2 regions of the Streptomyces nidicola genome follow, and region 2 is predicted to be linked to the other one. Evidence: predicted binding sites of a transcription regulator. Region 2 holds the regulator's gene; the other holds the start of a gene.

Region 1 (7,017 bases), 1.7 Mb from region 2:
CGTCTACCTCCTCGTCGACCGCGACAACGACACGGTCGTCGTCCACAGCTCCCCCGAGAACGGCGTCTACCAGAACCGCCGCCCGTACCACTACGGAGCAACGGTCCGCCTCCCCGCCCCGGTCACCATCACCCTCGAAACAGAGCGCCTCAAGGACTACGCGTAAGCCAACCAAGCCCCAGGCGGCGGGTGGGCAGATCAAGCCCCGCCGGCGATTGAGGCGCGGGGTCCGGGGCGGAGCCCCGAGGCGTCGAGCACGGGTGGGCGCACAGAAACGCCCGAGGGCGGCCCCGTCTCACGTGGAGACGGGGCCGCCCTCGGGTTACGGACGGGCTGAACCGCGAGCGGCTCAGAAGTCCATGTCACCGCCCGGCATGCCGCCGCCGGCCGGCGCAGCGCCAGCCTTCTCCGGCTTGTCGGCGATGACGGCCTCGGTGGTGAGGAACAGCGCGGCGATGGACGCGGCGTTCTGCAGGGCAGAGCGCGTGACCTTCGCCGGGTCGATGATGCCCTCGGCGATCATGTCGACGTAGTCGCCCGTGGCGGCGTTCAGACCGTGACCGACGGTCAGGTTGCGCACCTTCTCCACGACGACGCCACCCTCGAGACCACCGTTGACGGCGATCTGCTTGAGCGGGGCCTCGAGCGCGAGCTTCACGGCGTTGGCGCCGGTCGCCTCGTCACCCTCGAGCTCCAGCTTCTCGAACACCGCGGAGGCCTGGAGGAGGGCCACGCCACCACCGGCGACGATGCCCTCTTCGACGGCCGCCTTCGCGTTGCGAACGGCGTCCTCGATGCGGTGCTTGCGCTCCTTGAGCTCGACCTCGGTGGCCGCGCCCGCCTTGATGACGGCCACGCCGCCGGCGAGCTTGGCGAGGCGCTCCTGGAGCTTCTCGCGGTCGTAGTCCGAGTCGCTGTTCTCGATCTCGGCGCGGATCTGGTTGACGCGGCCCTGGACCTGGTCGCTCTCACCGGAGCCGTCGACGATCGTCGTCTCGTCCTTGGTGATGACGACCTTGCGGGCACGGCCGAGCAGGTCGAGACCGGCGTTCTCCAGCTTGAGGCCGACCTCCTCGGAGATGACGGTGCCGCCCGTGAGGATGGCGATGTCGCCGAGCATGGCCTTGCGGCGGTCACCGAAGCCCGGGGCCTTGACGGCGACGGACTTGAAGGTGCCACGGATCTTGTTGACGACCAGGGTCGACAGGGCCTCGCCCTCGACGTCCTCGGCGATGATCAGCAGCGGCTTGCCGGACTGCATGACCTTCTCGAGCAGCGGAAGGAGGTCCTTCACGTTGCCGATCTTCGAGTTGACGATCAGGATGTACGGGTCCTCGAGCGAGGCCTCCATACGCTCCATGTCGGTGGCGAAGTACGCCGAGATGTAGCCCTTGTCGAAGCGCATACCCTCGGTGAGCTCGAGCTCCAGACCGAAGGTCTGGGACTCCTCGACGGTGATGACGCCTTCCTTGCCGACCTTGTCCATGGCCTCGGCGATGAGCTCGCCGATCTGGGTGTCGGCGGCCGAGATGGAGGCGGTGGAGGCGATCTGCTCCTTGGTCTCCACCTCCTTGGCCTGCTCGAGCAGGGCGGCGGAGACGGCCTCGGTGGCGCGCTCGATGCCGCGCTTGAGGGCCATCGGGTTGGCGCCGGCGGCTACGTTGCGAAGGCCTTCGCGAACGAGCGCCTGGGCCAGGACGGTCGCGGTCGTCGTGCCGTCACCGGCGACGTCGTCCGTCTTCTTCGCGACCTCCTTGACCAGCTCGGCGCCGATCTTCTCGTACGGGTCCTCGAGCTCGATCTCCTTGGCGATGGACACACCATCGTTGGTGATCGTGGGGGCGCCCCACTTCTTCTCGAGGACGACGTTGCGACCCTTGGGGCCCAGGGTCACCTTGACGGCGTCGGCGAGCTGGTTCATGCCGCGCTCGAGGCCGCGCCGTGCCTCCTCGTCGAACGCGATGATCTTGGCCATGTGAAGTGGTCCTCCCGGACGGGGTGGCTAACGCAAAAGGACCGTGCTGGTGCCCGCGACGGACGGCCTGCGGGCCTTGTGGCTCCTTGCACCACCCGGCCCCCGGACCTCACCGACCCGATCCAAGTTTTGTCACTCTCACTCGGAGAGTGCTAAGCCCAATGATTAGCACTCGACCCATGCGAGTGCAAGCGCCTGTCACGGATCCGCAGGTGAGCGCACGCAGCGCGAAGGGCCCGTCTCCCGGTTACCCGGGAGACGGGCCCTCCACAACGTGCGACGTACAAGCTTGCAGTCTGACGCGCGCGTTCAGCCGGCGGCCACGCGGACCATGTCGGCCTGCGGCCCCTTCTGGCCCTGCGAGATCTCGAACTCGACCCGCTGACCCTCTTCGAGGGTGCGGTAGCCGTCCATCTGAATCGCGCTGTAGTGGACGAAAACATCCGCACCACCGTCGACCGCGATGAAGCCGTACCCCTTCTCCGCGTTGAACCACTTGACGGTGCCCTGAGCCATGCCTAACTCCCCTATTACTGGCCCTTGCGCAGGACCGCACTTCGCGGACCCGGGTCAGACCTCACGCCCCATGGGATATGGGGGTGTGCGCCGGAACGCGTCGACCGCGGCTGAATGTATCTGCCCAACTGCCGTCTGCAACAGGTCAATCGGACGAGAATTCTGGGCACGCCAGATCGGGGAAACCGGGCCAACTCACCGGATCCTTGGGCAAGTCGGGCCGCGTAAATGCCGTAAAAGGCCCGAAAGGGCTGCACACTTTGGCTACTTCTTGCCGGGCTTCGGGCGAGAACTCATATGCGCCCGTCATGCACCGCGCGGGGAAACGCAGCAGCTTCCCCAACTGTACCGCGCTCAACCATGCAGAATTGCCCCCTCCGCTTCTCTCGCGGAGGGGGCAATTCGGGTAACTCTACGTAGACGTAGAAAAGATCAGCCGCCGGCGACGGCCGGAATGATCGAGACGCCCGCGCCGTCCGGCGTCGCCGTCTCGAGGCCCTGCTCGAAGCGGACGTCGTCGTCGTTCACGTACACGTTCACGAAGCGGCGCAGCTTGCCCTGGTCGTCGAGGACGCGGGCGGCGATGCCGGTGTGGTTCTTCTCCAGGTCGGCGATGACGTCGGCGAGGGTGGCGCCCTCGGCGGCGACCTCGGACTGCCCGCCGGTGTAGGTGCGCAGGATGGTGGGGATGCGAACGTTGACGCTCATGCTGGTAACTCCCGTTGCTACAAGTTCGGTCGGGCTCAGTGGTCGGTGGCGAGGCCGGCCTCGCGGAACGCGTCCAGGTTGGGCCGGATCGTGGCGGTGGCCTGCGAGGACTCGGCGACCGCGTCCAGCGTCTTGAGACCGTCGCCGGTGTTCAGGACCACCGTGGTCAGCGACGGGTCGATGAGGCCCGCCTCGATGAGCTTCTTGGTGACACCCAGCGTGACGCCGCCCGCCGTCTCGGCGAAGATGCCCTCCGTCTGCGCGAGCAGCTTGATCGCGTCGACGACCTGCTCGTCGTTGACGTCCTCCACGGCGCCACCGGTGCGGCGCGCGATGTCGAGGACGTAGGGGCCGTCGGCCGGGTTGCCGATCGCGAGGGACTTGGCGATGGTGGTCGGCTTCTGCGGGCGGACCACGTCGTGGCCGCCCTTGTAGGCGACGGAGACCGGGGAGCAGCCCTCGGCCTGGGCGCCAAAGAGCTTGTACGGCTTGTCCTCGACGAGGCCGAGCTTGATCAGCTCCTTGAGGCCCTTGTCGATCTTCGTGAACTGCGAGCCGGACGCGATCGGGATGACCAGCTGGTCCGGGAGCTGCCAGCCGAGCTGCTCGCAGATCTCGTACGCGAGCGTCTTGGAGCCCTCGCCGTAGTACGGGCGGAGGTTCACGTTCACGAAGCCCCAGCCCTCGCCCAGCGGGTCGCCGATGAGCTCGGAGCAGAAGCGGTTCACGTCGTCGTAGTTGCCCTCGATGGCGACGAGGTCACCGCCGTAGACACCGGCCATGACGACCTTGCCCTGCTCCAGGTCGTGCGGGATGAACACGCAGGAGCGGAAGCCGGCACGGGCGGCGGCGGCGCCGACGGCACCCGCCAGGTTGCCGGTGGAGGAGCAGGACAGCGTGGTGAAGCCGAAGGCGCGGGCGGCCTCGATGGCCTGCGCGACGACGCGGTCCTTGAAGGAGTGCGTGGGATTGCCGGAGTCGTCCTTGACGAACAACTTGCCCTCGGCGACGCCCAGTTCACGGCCGAGGTTGTCGGCCTTGACGAGCTTGGTCCAGCCGGGGTTCAGGTTCGGCTTCTCGGCGACGTCGGCCGGGACGGGCAGCAGCGGGGCGTAGCGCCAGATGTTGGCGGGTCCTGCCTCGATCTGCTTGCGGAGCGCCTCGGGGTCGCCGACGGGCAGGTCGTACGCGACTTCCAGAGGCCCGAAACACTCGGCGCAGGCGAAGACGGGGCCGAGCGGGACGACGGCGCCGCACTCGCGGCAGGAAAGTCCGGAGGCCGGGCCCAGATCGACGGAGTCCGTCGTGGCGGCGGTTTCGGTGGCGACAGTCTGTACAGCCATGAGAGGCGAGGCCCTTTCTCCTCATCTTCCTCGCGACGCATCTCGCCACGAGACGGATTTGGCACCTTCACTAGCCGGGAGCCTCGCGGGCGCACTGCGGTGTGCGGAACGAGACCGGCTGGAGGGTTGCCGGGGCTTCAACGGGCCGTATCCCTCTGCCCCTCTGGATGAGCGGTATTCGATTGTGTGGATTCAGTTGTCTACTGCGGGCGACCCCCGACATGCGATGGTCACCGGCCTTGTTCAAGACTGTAACCGAAGGCCCGGACCCTTGAGATAGTCGTCCGATGCGCGAGATGGATCACATGTTGATCCTTAGGGAAGGAACGCAGACCGTGCTGGAAGAGGTCGAGCGCTGGCTGAACAGGCGCTCCTGGTCCGTGGCCGACCATCCGCTGCACCGGTTGGTCGCCGCCAAGCAGGCCTCGGGTCAGACGGTGAGTGTCGTACTGCCGGCGCTGAACGAGGAGGAGACGGTCGGCGAGATCGTCTCGGAGATCCGGCGGTCGCTGATGACGGACGCGGTGCCGCTCGTCGACGAGCTCGTCGTGATCGACTCCGGTTCCACGGACCGCACATCCGAGGTCGCGGCGGCCGCCGGGGCGCGCGTCGAGCACCGGGACACGATCCTGCCGCGGATCCCGGCAAGGCCCGGCAAGGGCGAGGTGCTGTGGCGCTCCCTGTTCGTCACTTCCGGTGACATCGTGTGCTTCGTCGACGCCGATCTGAAGGAGTTCTCCGCGGACTTCGTCTCCGGGATCGTCGGTCCGCTGCTCACCGAGCCGGGCGTGGACTTCGTGAAGGCGATGTACGACCGTCCGCTGGCCGGGGCCGCGGGGCAGGGCGGCCGGGTCACCGAGCTGATGGCGCGCCCGATACTCAACCTTCACTGGCCCCAACTGGCCGGGTTCGTCCAGCCGTTGGGCGGCGAGTACGCGGCCCGGCGCTCGCTGCTCGAGCGGCTCCCGTTCCCCGTCGGATACGGCGTGGAGCTCGGGCTGCTCGTGGACGCGCTGCACACCGTGGGCCTCGACGCGCTCGCCCAGGTCGACGTCGGCGTGCGCAGGCACCGGCACCAGGACGGGCAGGCGCTGGGGCGGATGGCGGCGGCGATCTACCGCACCGCCCAGCTCCGGCTCGCGCGCGGGCACCTCATCAGGCCGGTGCTCACGCAGTTCGAGCGCGGGGAGGGCGGCTTCGAGCCGCGTGTCCACGAGGTCGACACGGAGGAGCGGCCGCCGATGATCGAAATCGGTGAGTATGCGGAGCGTCGCGTCGCATAAGCGCCGCATAATCATATGTTTTGTCTAGCTTGCCCTTTATGTGGCTCAGACAATTCAAGGGCAGGGCGGCGTGCGCCGTCACCGCCACCCTCGCCGCCTGCCTGGCGGGCCTGGCACCGAGTCCCGCCTCCGCGGACGTGGTCTCCCCCTTCGCCAAGCGCTACGACGAATCGATCTACGGCGACTTCAAGACCATCGGCAACACGGTCATGGGCTGCCCGACCGACGACGCCACGATGGCCGGGCGCTGCGCCGTCGCCGCGAACGGCGAGGGCAGGGACAACAACAACACGTTCGTCATGCAGCGGATCAACACCGCCGGGACGACCGACGGCTACGGCTCCAGCACCGGCCGGGTCACCATCCCGCCCGGCGCCGAGGTCGCCTACGCCCGCCTCTTCTACGGCGGCAACGACGGCACGTACAAGGGCCCGAGCGGCGCGCAGCTGAAGCGCTGCGACATCTCGGGCGCCGATGTGGACCCCTCGCCCGGCACCCCGCTGGACGCGGCCCCCGTGGTCGGCGTGAACGGCGCGGCCCCGACCAAGGTCTCCCCCGAGAACCTGGTCCAGGACCCCGCCGCCACCAGCGGCCCGCACTACTACACGGGCGAGGCCGACGTCACCAGCCTGTTCAGCGGCGTCACCGGCACGGGCACCCCGGTGCCGGTCTCGGTCGGCGACATCTGGGCGCCCACCGGCAAGGGCTGCGTGGCCGGCTGGTCGATGACCGTCGTCTACAAGTACGACGCCCCGAACGACACCTACGCGCCGGACCGCCGCAACGTCTACATCTACGGCGGCCATGTCCTCCAGCGCTCCACCTCCCCCGCCACCCGGGTCACCGTGGACGGCTTCTACCGGACCTCGGGCACACCGCACGCGAGCGTCACCGCGTACGAGGGCGACTGGAACACGCCGGGCGACAAGTTCGCCGTGGGCGGCCAGAACATCCCCGAGGCGCACACCGGCAACACCAACAACTTCTTCGTCTCCGAGGACGACGGGGCTCTCGACCCGAAGATGGTCAACAACCTGAGCATCGACGCGAAGGAGTTCGACGTCTCGGGCAGCGGCTCCACGCGGGCCGCAGGGGACGAGCCGATCCCGGTCGGCTCGACGTCCACCACGCTCGACTTCTCCACCAAGGGCGACACCTACGTCCCCTCGGCGCTCGCCCTGTCCGTCCCGGT
Region 2 (7,017 bases):
ACCCGTGTTGGCCACCCGCCAGCCCAGCGCCCGGCACACGCCCGTCTTCCAGTCCTGGCCGCGCGGGACGCGGGGCCACGCCTCGATGCCGACCGAGGACGGCTTCACCGCTTCCCAGATGTCGATGTAGGGGTGGCCGACGACCAGCGCGTGTTCGCTCGTCACCGATTGGGCGATGTGCCATTCCTTCGAGCCCTGAACCAGGTGGTCGACCAGGATGCCGAGGCGGGCGTCCGGGCCGGGGCTGAAGTCGGCGACGACCGCCGGGAGGTCGTCGACGCCCTCCAGGAACTCCACCGCCACGCCCTCGATGCGCAGGTCGTGGCCCCACACCCGCTCGATGAGCTCCGCGTCGTGCTTGCCCTCCACGTAGATGCGTCCCGCCCGGGCCACCCGCGCGCGGGCGCCGGGCACCGCCACCGAGCCGGACGCGCTCCGGGCGGGGCGGGTCGGGGCCGGGCCCGAGGGGCGTACGAGGGTGACGACCTTGCCGTCGATCATGAAGCCGCGCGGCTCCATCGGGAACACCCGGAGCTTGCCGAAGCGGTCCTCCAAGGTCACCGTCGGACCCTGCGCCGTCTTCTCGACCCGGATCACCGCTCCGCAGAAGCCGGTCGAGATCTCTTCGACGACGAGGTCCGGTTCGGCCGGGACCTCGGGGACCGGCTTGTTCCGCTTCCACGGGGGCGTGAGGTCGGCAGAGTACTGGCGCATCCGGCAGACGATAAGAGAACAGCGCAGGCCAGGGCTACGACACGCCGAAACGCGCTGCCAATGTGGCGCGTTGCGCGCGGACGAACTGCGCATTCACCGCCGAACCGTGCCCGGGGATGTAGACCGCGTCCTCGCCGCCCAGGTCCAGGAGTCGGTCGAGCGCCGCGGGCCAGTGATGCGGCGCCGCGTCCGGGCCCGCCTGCGGTTCGCCCGACTCCTCCACCAGGTCGCCGCAGAAGACGATCTCCGGGGCCCCCGGAACCAGTACCGCCAGGTCGTGGCCGCTGTGCGCAGGACCGATGTTCGCGAGCAGCACCGTCAGGCCGCCGCCCAGGTCGAGCGTCCACTCGCCGCACACCCGGTGCCGAGGGGTGACGAGGATGTCGACCGCCTCGGTGGCCGCCTCCGGGTCGACGCCGTGCCGCACCGCGTCCGTGCGCAGCCCCTCGGCGCCGCGCTCGAAGAGGACGTCGATGCCCACCGCCCCGTACACCTCGACGCCCGCGAACGCGGCCGTGCCGAGCACATGGTCGAAGTGCGGGTGGGTCAACGCGACATGGGTCACTCTCCGGTGCGCCCCGAGGAGCGCACGGACGTCGGCGCGCAGCCGGGCGCCTTCACGGAGTGAGGATCCGGTGTCGATCAAGAGCGCCGCGTCTTCACCCACGACGAGGCCGCTCGTGCAGTCGAGGCCGGGCAGCCGCACCCGCCCCACGTTCGGCGCGAGACCCTCCCATCCCACCGAGGACCAGTCGATACGCTGCGCGAGCTCCATACCTCGACGCTAGCGCCCTTGCCGGGCCCGTACCCACCGGCCGTACACTGAGCCGGGGACGATTGGCACTCGCCCACAGGGAGTGCCAAAGACAGGATGATCGCAACGGCTGTTTCTGGAGGTGTGCGCCGATGCTCAATGAACGCAGGCTCGAAGTGCTGCGCGCAATCGTCCAGGACTACGTCGGCACCGAGGAGCCCGTCGGCTCCAAGGCGCTCACCGAGCGGCACAAGCTCGGGGTCTCGCCGGCGACCGTGCGCAACGACATGGCGGCCCTGGAGGACGAGGGATTCATCGCCCAGCCGCACACCAGTGCGGGGCGCATCCCCACCGACAAGGGCTACCGCCTGTTCGTCGACAAGCTCACCGCCGTGAAGCCGATGGCCGCGCCCGAGCGGCGCGCCATCCAGAACTTCCTGGACGGCGCCGTCGATCTCGACGACGTCGTCGGACGCACCGTACGGCTGCTCGCGCAGCTGACGCGGCAGGTGGCGATCGTCCAGTACCCGTCCCTGACCCGGTCCACCGTGCGCCATGTCGAGCTGCTCTCGCTCGCGCCCGCCCGTCTGATGCTCGTACTGATCACGGACACCGGGCGCGTGGAGCAGCGGATGATCGACTGCCCGGCGCCGTTCGGCGAATCGTCCCTCGCGGACCTGCGGGCCCGGCTCAACAGCCGTGTCGCGGGCCGCAGGTTCGCCGACGTGCCGCAGCTGGTGCAGGACCTGCCGGAGGCCTTCGAGCAGGAGGACCGGGGCACGGTCTCCACGGTGCTCTCCACTCTTCTGGAGACACTCGTCGAGGAGACGGAGGAGCGGCTGATGATCGGCGGTACCGCCAATCTCACCCGCTTCGGACATGATTTTCCCCTCACCATCCGGCCCGTCCTGGAAGCCTTGGAGGAGCAGGTCGTGCTCCTCAAGCTCCTTGGCGAGCTGGGGGATTCGGGCATGGCCGTACGGATCGGTCACGAGAACGCCCATGAGGGACTCAACTCCACGTCCGTCGTGTCGGTCGGCTACGGTTCGGGCGGCGAGGCAGTGGCCAAGCTCGGCGTGGTCGGACCGACCCGCATGGATTACCCGGGAACGATGGGAGCAGTACGCGCAGTGGCACGTTACGTCGGACAGATCCTGGCGGAGTCGTAAGTGGCCACGGACTACTACGCCGTACTCGGCGTGCGCCGCGACGCTTCCCAGGACGAAATCAAGAAGGCCTTCCGAAGGCTGGCGCGTGAGCTTCACCCGGATGTGAATCCGGACCCGAAGACTCAGGAGCGCTTCAAGGAGATCAACGCCGCCTACGAGGTGCTCTCCGACCCGCAGAAGAAGCAGGTCTACGACCTCGGGGGCGACCCCCTGTCGCAGGCCGGCGGAGGCGGTGGGGCCGGTGGCTTCGGCGCCGGTGGGTTCGGGAACTTCTCGGACATCATGGACGCGTTCTTCGGTACGGCGTCGCAGCGCGGGCCCCGGTCCCGTACGCGGCGCGGCCAGGACGCCATGATCCGGCTCGAGGTCGAGCTCGACGAGGCGGCCTTCGGCACCACCAAGGACATCCAGGTCGACACGGCTGTGGTCTGTACGACCTGTAGCGGTGAGGGCGCCGCGCCCGGGACCTCCGCCCAGACCTGTGACATGTGTCGCGGTCGCGGTGAGGTCTCCCAGGTCACGCGGTCCTTCCTCGGCCAGGTCATGACCTCGCGGCCGTGCCCGCAGTGCCAGGGCTTCGGCACGGTCGTGCCCACTCCGTGCCCGGAGTGCGCGGGCGACGGGCGCATCCGCTCCCGTCGGACGCTGACCGTGAAGATCCCGGCCGGTGTGGACAACGGGACGCGGATCCAGCTCGCGGGTGAGGGCGAGGTCGGCCCCGGTGGCGGCCCCGCCGGTGACCTGTACGTGGAGATCCACGAACTCCCGCACCCGACGTTCCAGCGGCGCGGCGACGATCTGCACTGCACGGTCACCATCCCGATGACGGCGGCGGCCCTCGGCACGAAGGTGCCGCTGGAGACGCTCGACGGCACGGAGGAGATCGACATCCGGCCGGGCACGCAGTCCGGTCAGTCGGTTCCGCTGCACGGGCGTGGTGTCACGCATCTGCGGGGCGGCGGCCGTGGTGACCTCATCGTGCATGTCGAGGTCATGACGCCGCAGAAGTTGGACCCGGAGCAGGAGCGGGTGCTGCGGGAGCTTGCCAAGCTGCGCGGCGAGGAGCGGCCCACGGGGCAGTTCCAGCCGGGTCAGCAGGGGCTCTTCTCCCGCCTGAAGGACGCGTTCAACGGCCGTTGAGTCGGCCGTCGTAGGCAAGGTCGGCCCCCGGTGTGCGGCACCGGGGGCCGACGCGTGTCCGCGGTGCGCGGCGCCGGGTTGCCGGTCGCTGCGCCGGGGGCGGGCCCGTCGTCATGGGCGCGCGGCACCGTGGTGCCGCCTTGCCCACCCTGCCGCCCCAGGCGGCAGATTGCCCAAGGCGGGTGGCGGCACCTCGTCGGACCGACGCCCCCGGAGGGGGCGGGTGGTGGGAGGTGGGCGGGAGCCGGGTGTTTGCGTGCGCGTGTGCGGGCTTACGGACACTCCGAGTCGTGCGGCGGGTGGGCATTTCCAGCCCCTGCGGCGCTTGAGCAGCGGGGTCCGGGGTGGAGCCCCGTGACGTCGATTCGGTTGGTCGCGGGGGACGTGGCACGATGCGGGCATGTCCTCCGCACTGACCGATCTCTCCCCGCTTCCGATCGTGCAGGCCCCCATGGCGGGCGGCGCTTCACACCCCGCGTTGGTCGCCGCCGTGACCGAAGCGGGCGGCCTCGGGTTCCTCGCCGCCGGGTACAAAACGGCCGACGGGATGTACCAGGAGATCAAACAGACGCGGGCGCTGACCGCCAGGCCCTTCGGCGTCAACCTCTTCATGCCGCAGACCGAGCACGCCGACCCGGCCACCGTCGAGGTCTACCGCAACCAGCTCTCGGGCGAGGCCACCTGGTACCGCACCCCCCTCGGAGAGACCGACAACTGCGGCGACGACGGCTACGACGCCAAGCTCGCGATCCTCGTCGACGACCCCGTCTCCCTGGTCACCTTCACCTTCGGCTGCCCCCGGCGCACGGTCGTCCAGGCGCTGCAGCGCGTCGGCACGAAGGTCGGGGTCACCGTCACGACGGTGGAGGAGGCGCAGGCCGCGCAGGAGGCCGGCGCCGACCTGGTGTGCGTACAGGGGATCGAGGCCGGCGGGCATCAGGGCACGCACCGGGACAACCCCGAGGCCGACGGGAGCGGGGTCGGGCTGCTGTCGCTGATCGTGCAGGTGCGCGAGGCCGTGCAGCTGCCCATCATCGCCGCCGGCGGAATCATGCGCGGCGCCCAGATCGCCGCTGTGCTCGCGGCCGGCGCCGACTTCGCACAGCTCGGCACCGCGTTCCTGGTCACCCCGGAGTCCGGGGCACCGGAGCCGCACAAGCAGGCCATGACCAACCCGCTGTTCACCCGGACCGAACTGACCCGTGCCTTCTCCGGGCGGCCCGCCCGCGGGCTCGTCAACCGGTTCATGCGTGAGCACGGCCCGTACGCCCCCGCCGCGTACCCGCAGGTGCACTACATGACGTCGCCGCTGCGCAAGGCCGCCGCCAAGGCCGGTGACCCGCAGGGCATGGCGCTGTGGGCGGGCCAGGGGCACCGGCTCGCGCGGGAGCTCCCGGCGGGGCAGCTCGTGGAGGTCCTCGCGGCCGAACTCGACGCGGCGAAGGCCGCGTTGGCGCAGCGGGGTGCCGCCTGATGACCGCTCCCGTTTTCGTGGTCGAAGGGACAGTACCCGGCGACCGCGCGTATGTGCTCGACGGGCCCGAGGGGCGGCACGCCGTCTCCGTGAAGCGGCTGCGGGCCGGGGAGGTCATCACCCTCACCGACGGGCTCGGCTCGTGGTGCGAGGCCGTCGTCACCGGTAGCGAGGGAAAGGACCGGCTGCTCGTCGACGCGGGCCCCGTCCAGGTGGAGCCCGAGGAGCGGCCGCGGATCACCGTCGTACAGGCGCTGCCCAAGGGCGACCGGGGCGAGCTCGCCGTGGAGACCATGACCGAGACCGGCGTCGACGCGATCGTGCCGTGGGCCGCCTCCCGGTGCATCACGCAGTGGCGCGGCGACCGCGGGCTCAAGGCGCTCGGCAAGTGGCGGGCCACCGCGCGGGAGGCCGGGAAGCAGTCGCGGCGGGTGCGGTTTCCGGTCGTCGGGGAGGCCGCGACGACGAAGGAGGTCGCCGCACTGCTCGCCGGGGCAGACTTCGCGGCGGTGCTGCACGAGGACCGGGACACCCCGAGCGGGGCACTGGCTTCGGCCGAACTCCCGGACAGCGGCGAGATCGTGCTCGTCGTAGGACCCGAAGGCGGCGTGTCGCCCGAGGAGTTGAAGGTCTTCGAGGAGGCCGGGGCGCGGCCGATGCGGCTCGGCCGGAGCGTCCTGCGCACGTCGACGGCCGGTACGGCGGCGGTGGCGTTGCTGCTGGGACGTACGGGACGGTGGGGGTAGGTACCTGTCACAGGTGCCTGTCCGACGGGTGCGCCCACAGTGACTGCAACAGTGGCTGCAACCGCACTACCGAGGCTGTACGTCCGCTGGCATTCTGCCGTGCATGCGGGGATCGAGAGGGTTCAGCGGACTGGTCCTCGTCGCTGCCGTCGTCGCCACGGGCGTCGCGTGCCAGCCGATCGAGGGCGACCTCAATGTGTCCACGGTCGCGATCACCACCGACCAGACGGCCACCGACGAGCTGAACCGGCAGAACGCCAAGGTCGCCTGGCTCAGCTGCAACGGCACGTACAGCAGCAGCTCCCCGTCCGGCAGCGCCACGTCGGGCGAGGTGAAGGTCGAGTGCCGGGGGAAGACCAAGGACGGCAAGGACATCACCGTGGAGGGGTGGGTGTACGGGGTCGTCTCCGGCAAGTGCGTGCGCGGAAAGACCATCGGGCGTATCGACAACAAGGTGTGGTTCAGCGTCGGCGTGCTCGGCAACTGCGCGGCGAACGACGCCACTTCGCCCCCGCAGGAATCGCAGCAACCGGCGCCGTCCGAGGACCCGACGCCGCAGGAGCCGGCGCCGGGCGCCACGAACACGGTCACCGAGACCGTCACCGTGACGGCGCCCCCGCCGACTTACCAGGGCAAGTGATCGGACGGGCTGACGTGGGCGGCGGCCAAATTTAGGCTGGGCCGGGTGACGACTCCTGCGTACCTCCGGTTTCCGCACCTGCACGGCGAGTTGGTGGTCTTCACCGCCGAGGACGACGTGTGGGCGGCGCCCCTCGACGGCGGCCGCGCCTGGCGGATCAGCGCCGACAACATGCCCGTCGCGGGCCCCCGGCTCTCCCCGGACGGCGAGACGGTCGCCTGGACCTCGCGCCGCGACGGAGCGCCGGAGGTGCACATCGCCCCGGTGTCCGGCGGGCCCGCCAAGCGCCTGACGCACTGGGGGAGTTGGACGACCCAGGTGCGCGGCTGGACGGCCGACGGGCGGGTCCTCGCCACCACCACGCACGGCCAGGCCTCGCT

Evidence for each region. Region 2 encodes HrcA, which represses chaperone genes, less so after heat shock. Its sites were predicted from a motif close to TTNGCACTCNGNNNNNCNGAGTGCNAA; they were not measured.
Region 1: groL (chaperonin GroEL) is a predicted target of HrcA. The motif match lies at 2,105-2,131, and genes of this name have one in related genera.

Annotation. Positions count from the first base shown of each region.
Region 1 covers NZ_JBNBPI010000001.1:4,424,826-4,431,842, forward strand. The annotation lists gene ACOKM3_RS20125 (Uma2 family endonuclease) at 1-166, shown strand, start outside; gene groL (chaperonin GroEL) at 350-1,975, opposite strand; gene ACOKM3_RS20135 (cold-shock protein) at 2,285-2,491, opposite strand; gene ACOKM3_RS20140 (ubiquitin-like small modifier protein 1) at 2,924-3,199, opposite strand; gene thrC (threonine synthase) at 3,235-4,542, opposite strand; SAM riboswitch class I at 4,561-4,716, opposite strand; gene ACOKM3_RS20150 (glucosyl-3-phosphoglycerate synthase) at 4,878-5,825, shown strand; gene ACOKM3_RS20155 (isopeptide-forming domain-containing fimbrial protein) at 5,864-7,017, shown strand, end outside.
Region 2 covers NZ_JBNBPI010000001.1:6,091,994-6,099,010, forward strand. The annotation lists gene ACOKM3_RS27475 (DUF3097 domain-containing protein) at 1-714, opposite strand, end outside; gene ACOKM3_RS27480 (MBL fold metallo-hydrolase) at 749-1,489, opposite strand; gene hrcA (heat-inducible transcriptional repressor HrcA) at 1,621-2,637, shown strand; gene dnaJ (molecular chaperone DnaJ) at 2,638-3,777, shown strand; gene ACOKM3_RS27495 (nitronate monooxygenase) at 4,178-5,251, shown strand; gene ACOKM3_RS27500 (16S rRNA (uracil(1498)-N(3))-methyltransferase) at 5,251-5,997, shown strand; gene ACOKM3_RS27505 (hypothetical protein) at 6,101-6,637, shown strand; gene ACOKM3_RS27510 (S41 family peptidase) at 6,683-7,017, shown strand, end outside.